2 regions of the Uruburuella testudinis genome follow, and region 2 is predicted to be linked to the other one. Evidence: riboswitches for the same ligand, from Rfam matches in the RefSeq annotation. Region 2 holds a riboswitch; the other holds the start of a gene.

Region 1 (5,513 bases), 1.3 Mb from region 2:
CGGCCTGTTTTTCCTTGTATATCGAACATCCCGCATCATAGCAAGCAACACCCTACTACGCTGACTGGAGCAGCAAGATTGGCGGGAAAAACAAACGCCGGCCAAAACACGCAACGGCAAACACAACGGCAACTGAATTCCCTTCCCGTGGGAGAGGGTTAGGGAGAGGGCACAAGCCGCAAGGCTTGAATAATAGCCAGGCCGCCTGAAAATGATAATAGAATACATGATAAAGCAAACCTGCGGTTTGCCGCCCTCTCCCCAACCCTCCCCCACAGGGGAGGGAGTTAGGTTACTGAAGCGGTGAGATTGGCGGGAAAACAAGCGCCGGCCGAAACACGCAACGGCAAACACAACGGCAACCGGGTTCCCTCTCCCATGGGAGAGGGTTAGGGAGAGGGCGCAAGCCGCGGGGCTTGAATAACGGTCAGGCCGTCTGAAAATGATGGCGGAAGGTGCAATGAAGCAAACCTGCGGTTTGCCGCCCTCTCCCCAGCCCTCCCCCGCAGGGGAGGGAGTTAGGTGGCTGAAGCAGTAAAAGATTGGCGGGAAAACAAACGCCGGCCAAAACACGCAACGGCAAAAACAACGGCAACCGAATTCCCTCTCCCGCGGGAGAGGGTTAGGGAGAGGGCACAAGCCGCGGGGCTTGGATAACGGTCAGGCCGCCTGAAAATGATAATAGAATACATGATAAAGCAAACCTGCGATTTGCCGCCCTCTCCCCAGCCCTCCCCCGCAGGGGAGGGAGTTAGGTGGCTGAAGCAGTAAAAGATTGGCGGGAAAACAAACGCCGGCCAAAACACGCAACGGCAAAAACAACGGCAACCGAATTCCCTCTCCCGCGGGAGAGGGTTAGGGAGAGGGCACAAGCCGCGGGGCTTGGATAACGGTCAGGCCGCCTGAAAATGATAATAGAATACATGATAAAGCAAACCTGCAGTTTGCCGCCCTCTCCCCAACCCTCCCCCACAGGGGAGGGAGTTAGGTTGCTGAAACGGTAAGATTGGTGGGAAACAAACGCCGGCCAAAACACGCAACGGCAAAAACAACGGCAACCGAATTCCCTCTCCCGCGGGAGAGGGTTAGGGAGAGGGCACAAGCCGCGGGGCTTGGATAACGGTCAGGCCGTCTGAAAATAATGGCGGAATGCGCAATGAAGCAAACCTGCGGTTTGCCGCCCTCTCCCCAGCCCTCCCCCGCAGGGAAGGAAGCCGGGTGTCCTGACCATTCAGAATGACTCAGATTTGTGTGTGGGCTTGCTTTTTATGAATGGGTGCGATTGCTCTGCGCTTAGCCCGTTTCAGACGGCCTCTGCGGTGCGCCGGCAGGATGTTTGTAGCGGTTATACATAAACAAATACTGTGTAGGAAAACGCCGTATCCAATATTCGACATTTTGGTTGATCAGCCGCGCATCATGCGCTTTATCGCCGTTCAACTCACCTTGCAGCGGTTCGATATGCAGCACAAACCCTTGACCGCCGGGCAAGCGTTCGCCGCAGAAAAACAGCGCCTTCACCCCTTTTACCTGCGCCAGCTTGGCCGCCAGCGTCATTGTATAGGCCGGTTTGCCGAAAAAATCCACCCATACGCCGTCACCGCCTTCTTCGGGCGAGGGCACATGGTCAGGCAGCACGATGGTGGCCTCCCCCGCCCGCAGCGCCTTCATCACCTGCTTCACACCCTGAATATTGGTCGGCGCGGTTTTCCCTTTGCCGCGCACCCGCCCCGCCTGCATGATGGCATCAAACATTTTCAGCTTCGGCGGTTTATACATGGCGGTGAGCGGAAACGGCAACTGCTGGCTGATATAGCGCCCGGCCAAATCATAACTGCCGATGTGCGGCGTGATAAACAGCAAACCTTCGCCCTTATCCAAGGCCGTCTGAACATGTTCCCAGCCGTGTATTGCCTGAAACAGGGCTTCAATGGCTTCAGGTCGTCTGAAAAACGCTATCGGCAATTCCAGCGCGCCTTTGGCCGTTTCCTGAAAAACAGCCTTAATATCAGCATCGGCAGCCGCCAACCCGGCCTGAAGCATATGCACGCGCGCGCGCTTGCGGTCTTTGGGCAACAGACGGCAGGCAGCAGCGCCCCAAAGATTGCCGATAACGTGCAGCAGCGGCAACGGCAGGGCGGCCAAACATTTAAACAGCAGGGTAACGAAGGTTTGCATAATCATCCGACTCAAAAGGGTAAAAACGATTTTAATGGAAATCTGCGCAAACCCCAAACCAAACCGGGGTCGTTTGCCATTCAGGCGGCCTTAGCTTGGTTTGAAATACGCAATCCTTAAAAACCCGCCGCCCGCAGCGCTTTTACCGCCCTTGTTCAGCCACTTAAAACCTGCTATCATCGCCGCTGCATTAAGAGTTGGACATTCCATGCCAACCTGCTTTTCACGCCGAAAGGTAAGGTGGACGGTTATCAAACCGATGTGGCTCGCCAGAGCAATCCAAACCCGCTTAATGCGGGAATTTTTTTTGCCCGAAACCCGAGTGCATCCTGACAATTTTATTTACGGGTGTATTTTGCCCCTAAAAACGCATCTGCTGCGTTAAAAAGCCTCGCAAGATGCTCAATCTTGCTGCGTTTTTTGCCTAGCATCTGCATTTTAGGGACAAAAATCCCCTCATAAACAACACATCAGGACCCGAGGGCAGAATTCCTTTTAATTAAGAGCTTGTGTTTCGCAGCAGCCGACAGCGGCCTGCCTGTTGAAACACCCGTTAAGCGGCCGTCTGGAACATCAGGCACGCCCCGCCCCACCCCGAAAGAATGAATACAATGAGCGAATTTTTATTTACTTCCGAATCGGTTTCCGAAGGCCATCCCGACAAAGTGGCCGACCAAGTTTCCGATGCGATTTTAGACGCCATCCTCACGCAAGACCCGGCCGCCCGCGTGGCCGCCGAAACGCTGGTTAACACCGGCTTGTGCGTATTGGCCGGCGAAGTCACCACCAACGCTCACGTCGACTACATCAAAGTTGCGCGTGAAACCATCAAACGCATCGGTTACAACAGCTCCGAAATGGGCTTCGATGCCGAAGGCTGCGCGGTCATGATGTGTTATGACCAGCAATCGCCCGATATCGCCCAAGGCGTAAACGAAGGCGAAGGTGTAGACTTAGACATGGGCGCAGGCGACCAGGGCTTGATGTTCGGCTATGCCTGCGACGAAACCCCCACGCTGATGCCGTTTGCCATCTATTACGCCCACCGCCTGATGCAGCGCCAGAGCGAAGTGCGCAAAAGCGGCCTGCTGCCGTGGCTGCGCCCCGATGCCAAAGCCCAGCTGACCTGCGTTTATGATGCCGACACCGGTAAAGTCAAACGCATCGATACTGTGGTGCTGTCAACCCAGCACGAGCCGCAAATCGAGCGCGAAGAACTGATTGAAGCGGTGAAAAAACACATCATCGAGCCGGTGCTGCCTGCCGACATGCTCACCACCGATACCCAATATTTGATTAACCCGACCGGCCGTTTTGTCATCGGCGGCCCGCAAGGCGACTGCGGCCTCACCGGCCGTAAAATCATCGTCGATACCTACGGCGGTGCCGCGCCGCACGGCGGCGGTGCGTTTTCCGGCAAAGACCCCACCAAAGTCGACCGCTCGGCTGCCTATGCCTGCCGCTATGTGGCCAAAAACATTGTGGCCGCCGGTTTGGCCAGCCAATGCCAGATTCAGATTTCCTACGCCATCGGCATCGCCCAACCCACTTCAATTGCCATCGACACCTTCGGCACCGGTAAAGTGGATGAGGAAAAACTGATTGAAATCGTGCGCAACCAATTCGACCTGCGCCCGAAAGGCATCATCAAAATGCTCGACCTGCAACGCCCGATTTACAGCAAAACCGCCGCCTACGGCCATTTCGGCCGCGAAGAGCCGGAATTTACCTGGGAGCGCACCGATAAAGCCGCTGCCTTAAAAGCTGCTGCGGGCATGTAACACTGAGTCATACCTAAACAGAAGGCCGTCTGAAAGATTAATCTTTCAGACGGCCTTCTCCAAGATGAAGCCTTGCAAAATACCTGTTGCAGTCACAGAATCGTTCGTGAATCTCATTCCGCCACAGGCCGGAAAACATCATGGTGAAACACTTTCACGCCGAAATTTATTTTGCCAAAGCCTCATAATATCAAAGACATTACTGCGCTACGCCCGATGCCGGGGCAGAAGCAGAAACCTCGGAAGCCGGCACGGAAGTCACACCCGCAGCAGGCGTGGTATTTTGATCAACAGGTTTCTCACCGCAAGCACTCAAGCTCAATGCCAACAGGATTACAGCTAAAGGGGTAGCCATTGAAAATTTCATCACAACACTCCTTTCATCACACAAGTTGCCGGGCGAAATAACCCGACATCCATCACAGCAGCCAAGCTTATCAAAGTATCATATCGAAACACAAGGCTTTCATCATTCGGCCATTTGCTTTCTGCATGATTCAAAAGCGGTTTGGGCGGATTATCTGACCATATCATGGTGCCAAGGCGCCCTGACCGACTGCATAAAATACCCAATGCTTCTGCCATTAAGAACCGCCATCACACCGTTTGGTTCCCTTCCGCCCCAAGCTTATGCCCATTCACAAAAATAACCTAACGGCATTGGCGCGCCTGAGTCTGAAGAGAACCGGTTTTACTAAGGTGCCCTGACAATTCGTTTATGAGGAGATTTTTGTTCCTGGAAACGCAGATGCCAGGCAAAAAACGCAGCAAGATTGAACATCTTGCGAGGCTTTTTAACGCAGCAGATGCGTTTGCAGGGGCAAAAAGCACCCATAAATCGAATTGTCCGGACACCCTAGGGCACTGAAGCGCCAAGTCAACCAGCCCATACTCACTGTACCGTCTTCGGGCCGCCGCCTGGTTCACTGACTTTTTTAAATGGGTATTATCTGAATATTCCATCACAGCCAAAGGCCGTCTGAAACTGAATTCAGACGGCCTTTGCTATCGTAAACGACAAACTGCCGTTGACCATATTATTTGTTATAACAAAGCATTATAATATTTATATGCTGAATCCATGTTTTCAAATTTGTGCATATGGCCGGCCTCCAGCACCATCGCATTGTCGCAATATTGTTTCATGGCGCTGTGGCTGTGCGACACCAAAATAATCGAACGGTCTTTGCGTTTCTCAAACAGCTCATATTTACACTTGGCCGAAAACCGCGAATCGCCGACGGCAATCACTTCATCAATCAGATAGCAGTCAAACTCAACCGCCAGCGACAAAGCAAACGCCAGCCGCGCCTTCATCCCTGATGAATAGCGCTTTACCGGCTCATAAAGATATTGCCCCAGCTCGGAAAAGTCTTCGGTAAACGCCTTCACATAATCGACATCAACATCATAAATGCGGCAGATAAAACGCAGATTGTCCATACCGGTCAGGCTGCCCTGAAAAGCACCGCTAAACGCCAGCGGCCACGAAATGCTCATCGTGCGCTTGATTTCGCCTTCAGTGGGCGCTTCCACACCGCTGACCAACCGGAT
Region 2 (5,513 bases):
CCTGAATATTCCCACCGTATTTGTGTCCGGCGGGCCGATGGAAGCGGGCAAAGTAATCGGCGTGGCCAATATAGTCGACGAGCGCAAGCTGGATTTGGTCGACGCCATGGTAGATGCCGCCGACGACACTATCAGCGATGAAGCAGTGGCCGCGGTAGAGCGCAGCGCCTGCCCCACCTGCGGTTCGTGTTCCGGCATGTTTACCGCCAATTCGATGAACTGCCTTACCGAAGCGCTGGGCCTGTCGCTGCCGGGCAACGGCTCGCTGCTGGCCACCCACGCCGGCCGCAAAGAGCTGTTTCTCGAAGCCGGCCGCCTGATTGTAGAAATCACCAAGCGCTATTACGAGCAGGATGACGAACGCGTATTGCCGCGCAATATCGCCACCAAAGCCGCCTTTGAAAACGCCATGAGCCTCGATGTGGCCATGGGCGGCTCTACCAACACCGTATTGCACCTTTTAGCCGCCGCATCCGAGGCCGGCGTGGATTTCAAAATGGCCGATATCGACCGCATCAGCCGCCGTGTGCCGTGCCTGTGCAAAGTCGCCCCCGCCACCCAAAAATACCACATGGAAGACGTGCACCGTGCCGGCGGCGTGATGGGCATTTTGGCCGAACTCGACCGCGCCGGCTGTCTGCAAACCGAAGTATCTGTTATACATGCCAACTCTTTGGCCGATGCCTTGGCGCAATGGGACATCACCAACCCCGCCAACACTGAAGCGCATGCCCGTTATAAAGCCGCACCCGGCGGCGTGCGCACCACCGAAGCTTTTTCGCAAAACCGCCAATGGCCGAGCCTCGACCTTGATCGTGAAAACGGCTGTATCCGCAGCAAAGCGCACGCCTATTCGCAAGATGGCGGCTTGGCCGTATTGTTCGGCAACATCGCCGAGCGCGGTTGTGTGGTGAAAACCGCCGGTGTGGATGACAGCATTCTCAAATTCAACGGCCGCGCCCGCGTGTTTGAAAGCCAAGATGCCGCCGTGGCCGCCATTCTCGACAACCAAATCGTGGCCGGCGACATCGTGATTATCCGCTACGAAGGCCCCAAAGGCGGCCCCGGCATGCAGGAAATGCTTTACCCCACCTCTTATCTGAAATCCAAAGGCTTGGGCAAAGAATGCGCATTGCTGACCGACGGCCGTTTTTCAGGCGGCACCTCAGGCTTGAGCATCGGCCACGTTTCGCCTGAAGCCGCAGAAGGCGGCGCCATCGGTTTGGCGGAAGAGGGCGACACAGTGGAAATCGATATCCCCAACCGCAGCATCAACCTGGCCGTGTCGTTTGAAGAGCTTGAGCGCCGCCGCGAAGCCATGGAAGCACGCGGTGCGAAAGCTTGGAAACCGCAAAACCGCGACCGCTATGTGTCTGCCGCCTTGCGCGCCTATGCCGCCATGACCACATCGGCCGACACCGGCGCAGTGCGTGATGTGTCGCAGGTTGAACGTCAAGACTAATGGTTTTAAAATCAATAACAAAGGCCGTCTGAAGCGTAAGTTTCAGACGGCCTTTGTCGGGTAGGGGCTAGGGTGTCCTGGCCATTCGATTTATGGGTGTATTTTGCTCCTGCTGCGTTAAAAAGCCTCGCAAGATGTCCAATCTTGCTGCGTTTTTTGCCTGGCATCTGCATTTCATAAACGAATGGTCAGGACACTCTAGGGTGTCCTGACCATTCATAATGATTCAGATTTTTTGCGCTAAAAGCACATCTGCTGCGTTTTCAGGAGCAAAATGCACCCGTATATCGACACATCAGGACACCTTAGGGGTGATTTTCAGGCGGCATGGCGGCCGCGCTCGTTGTTGAATTCACGCACATAAGCCACCAGCGCAGTGATGCAGCCGTCGATATCGTCGACACCGGCCAAAAACAAAATCGTGCGCAGCGACGACAAATCATGATCGGCCACCAAGGGTGCTGCATATTGGTTGGGAAACGCCAGCGGGCAGAGCCACAGCTTGTCTTCGGGGCGGTAGATGCCCAGAATTTCGTTGCGGCCGTTGTGGCGGTGCAGGGTAAACTGCACGGCGGCGCTGGCGGGTATGGCCTGTGTGGAAAGCTCGAGTTGATGAATCTGCATCAGTGGTTCCTTTTCCTGTTTAGCATTTTGGGCAGCAATTGGGAGTAAATCGCCCGGGGGTGCGGATATTGCGCAAGCTGATAAAAAGCACCCTGTAAGCCGAAAGCCGGGTGCGTTGCCGTGTTTGCCGGCAGCTTTCCGGCTGCGGCCACATCTGCGCCTGCGTTCCACCTTGCCGGCAAAGGCAGGTTGGCATGGTTTCCCAACTCATGATGTCAAGCCATCTTAATGCCGGCGCATTTACGCTGTCAACTGCTTTGATGATATTCATCGGCGGCATTTTGTGATAAGTTTGCACATCGCTGAACACTCACCGCACGGATGATGAAAAAATACGATACTTTGGCCGATTGCGTCGGCCGCACGCCCCTGATCCGGCTGCAACGCGTGGCTGCACACACACAGGCAACGGTGCTGGCCAAGCTTGAAGGCGACAACCCCGCCGGTTCGGTTAAAGACCGCCCGGCTTTCAATATGATTGCGCAGGCCGAACAGCGCGGCGAAATCCGCCCCGGCGACAATCTGATTGAAGCCACCAGCGGCAACACCGGCATTGCGCTGGCGATGGTGGCGGCGATGAAAGGCTATACGCTCACGCTGCTGATGCCGAAAAACGCCACCCAAGAGCGCAAAGATGCGATGGCTGCCTACGGTGCCGTGCTGATTGAAACCGACAGCATGGAAGCCGCCCGCGATCAGGCGCTGGCGATGCAGGCGCAAGGCTTGGGCAAAGTGCTCGACCAGTTCAACAACCCCGACAACAAACAGGCGCACTACCTCACCACCGGCCCTGAAATCTGGGCGCAGACTGAGGGCAGAGTCACCCATTTCGTCAGCTCGATGGGCACCACCGGCACCATCACCGGGGTGGCCAAATATTTGAAAGAGCAAAACCCGGCTGTGCAGATTATCGGCCTGCAACCCGATGCCGAATCATCGATTGCCGGCATCCGCCGCTGGCCGGCCGAATATATGCCCGGCATTTTCGAGGCAGATTTGGTCGACCAAACGTTAGATGTCAATCAGAAAGATGCCGAGAAGTTCATGCGCGAAATGGCGAGAGAAGAAGGTGTGTTTGCCGGTGTGTCGTCGGGTGCGGCGGCCATGGTGGCGGTGGATATTGCCCGACAAAACCCCGGTGCGGTGGTGGTGTGTATTATCTGCGACCGCGGCGACCGTTATTTGTCGACCGGATTGTTCGGCAGAGCAGACTGACGGATACGGTATAACAGGCCGTCTGAAACCCATTGATTAAAATCATGGTTTTCAGACGGCCTGTCGATATTGTCAAACCAAAATATCAGGCGGCAACGCCGGGCTATTTTTGCAAACGGGTATACGCCTGAATCCATTCAATCATGATGCGCACTTTGGGTGTGGTGTCCATATTGGCCGGATACACCAGATAATAGGCGCCGTGCCGTTGCAGGCGGTGGGGCCAGGCCAGATGCAGTTGGCCGGCGGCCAGCTCGCGCTGCACCAGAATTTCCGGCACCAGTGCAATGCCGCAACCGCATTCGGCCGCATGGATAACGGCATAAAAAGAATCGAAGCGCGGGCCGTTGAACGTGCCCGCCCATTCGATATTTTGCGCCAGCAGATATTCGTGCCATGCCCGCGGCCGCACGCGCGACTGTATCAGAATATAATCGGTTGATGTGGTGATGTCGGCCAACGGCGGCGGTGAAATCTGCGGTGCGCACACCGCCACAAAATGGCCGTCAAACAACTTGATGCTGGCCAGCCCCGGCCAAACACCATCACCGTGTAAAAAGCCGATGTCCATATTTTGGTTGAATTCAGCGCAAAAATCGCCCAGCTCATCGTGAATATCCAAGTGGATGTGGGGGTGGGCTTTGCCGAAGCCTTTCAGGGCGGGAATCAGCCAGCGGGCGCCGAAAGTAGGGTGGGTGGAAATGCGCAGGGTGTCCGCCTCACTGCCGTGCGCCAACACATTCAATACGGCGTGTTCCAAATGGCTGAGCATTTCTTGGGCTTCTGTTAAAAACAGTTTGCCTGTCGGCGTGAGCTGCAAACCGTGTTGCAGGCGGTGGAATAACAAGCCGTTGAGCGTGGTTTCCAGTTGCGCCACTTGTTTGCTCACCGCACTTTGCGTCATGTGCAGCTCTTGCGCCGCCTTGGTAAAGCTCAGGTGGCGGGCCGAGGTTTCAAAGCATTGTAAAGATGAAACCGACGGAAATTTTTTGGCAGCCAGTTTTTTCATGATGATATCGCTGTAATGGTGTGTGTTGAAGAGCGGTTGCAAGTTGATGATAGCGAAAAACATGATAACCGTCACTCGCCGGGAAAGCCTTGAGGCCGTCTGAAAAAGCCTTTCGCTGTTATCGTGAAAGCGGTAAAATAGCGTGAAAATTTTAAGATGAAATATCAGGCCGTCTGAAAAGTGTTGTAGGGTTTCAGACGGCCTGTCGATATTGAAAGCATAATATGAATCTACACCAAACCGTAGCCGCTGAAGCTGAAGCGGCTTTTGCCGCCGCCGGCATTGCCGGAAACCCGGTGGTTTTGCAGCCGGCCAAAAATGCCGATTTCGGCGATTTTCAGATTAACGGCGTGATGGGGGCGGCCAAAAAGGCCAAACAAAATCCGCGCGAGCTGGCGCAAAAAGTGGCCGATGCGCTGGCGGGTAATCAGGTGGTCGAATCGGCCGAAGTGGCGGGGCCGGGTTTTATCAATCTGCGCCTGAAGGCGGCATTTTTGGCGCAAAACATTGAATCGGCGCTTTCAGACGGCCATCTGAATGTGCGCCAAAGCATGCATCCGCAAACGGTAGTGATTGATTATTCCTCGCCCAATCTGGCCAAAGAAATGCATGTCGGCCATTTGCGTTCGAGCATTATCGGCGACAGCATTGCCCGCGTATTGCGCTATCTCGGCCACCACGTGATTGCGCAAAACCACGTGGGCGACTGGGGCACGCAGTTCGGCATGTTGGTGGCGTATATGGTGGAGCAGCAGCAGGATAACGCTGAATTCAAGTTGGCCGATTTGGAGCAGTTTTACCGCAGCGCCAAAATCCGTTTCGACGAGAGCCCCGAATTTGCCGACGCCGCGCGTGAATATGTGGTGAAACTGCAAGGCGGTGATGAAACCGTGTTGGCATTGTGGCGGCAGTTTGTGGCGGTTTCGCTGCAACACGCACAAGCGGTTTACGATACGCTGGGCTTAAAGCTCACGCCCGCCGATGTGGCCGGCGAATCGATGTATAACCATGATTTGCAAACCGTGGTGGATGATTTGAGCGCCAAAGGGCTGGCGGTAGACGATGACGGCGCCAAAGTGGTGTTTTTAGATGAATTTAAAAACCAAGACGGCGAGCCGGCGGCATTTATCGTGCAAAAACAAGGCGGCGGCTTTTTATACGCCAGCACCGATTTGGCCTGCGTGCGCCATCGTGTCGGCCGTC

Evidence for each region. Region 2 has a riboswitch for S-adenosylmethionine ahead of LVJ83_RS05350 (hypothetical protein). Riboswitches for the same ligand answer to the same signal wherever they lie in the genome.
Region 1: another riboswitch for S-adenosylmethionine. It lies ahead of metK (methionine adenosyltransferase); the one in region 2 lies ahead of LVJ83_RS05350 (hypothetical protein).

Annotation. Positions count from the first base shown of each region.
Region 1 is NZ_CP091508.1:2,743,698-2,749,210, forward strand. Features, by position in the region: gene LVJ83_RS12570 (lysophospholipid acyltransferase family protein) at 1,294-2,178, opposite strand; SAM-I-IV-variant riboswitch at 2,361-2,471, shown strand; gene metK (methionine adenosyltransferase) at 2,790-3,959, shown strand; gene LVJ83_RS12580 (hypothetical protein) at 4,159-4,326, opposite strand; gene LVJ83_RS12585 (ABC transporter ATP-binding protein) at 5,004-5,513, opposite strand, start outside.
Region 2 is NZ_CP091508.1:1,143,726-1,149,238, forward strand. Features, by position in the region: gene ilvD (dihydroxy-acid dehydratase) at 1-1,462, shown strand, start outside; gene LVJ83_RS05350 (hypothetical protein) at 1,781-2,086, opposite strand; SAM-I-IV-variant riboswitch at 2,197-2,307, opposite strand; gene cysM (cysteine synthase CysM) at 2,408-3,301, shown strand; gene LVJ83_RS05360 (LysR substrate-binding domain-containing protein) at 3,405-4,373, opposite strand; gene argS (arginine--tRNA ligase) at 4,535-5,513, shown strand, end outside.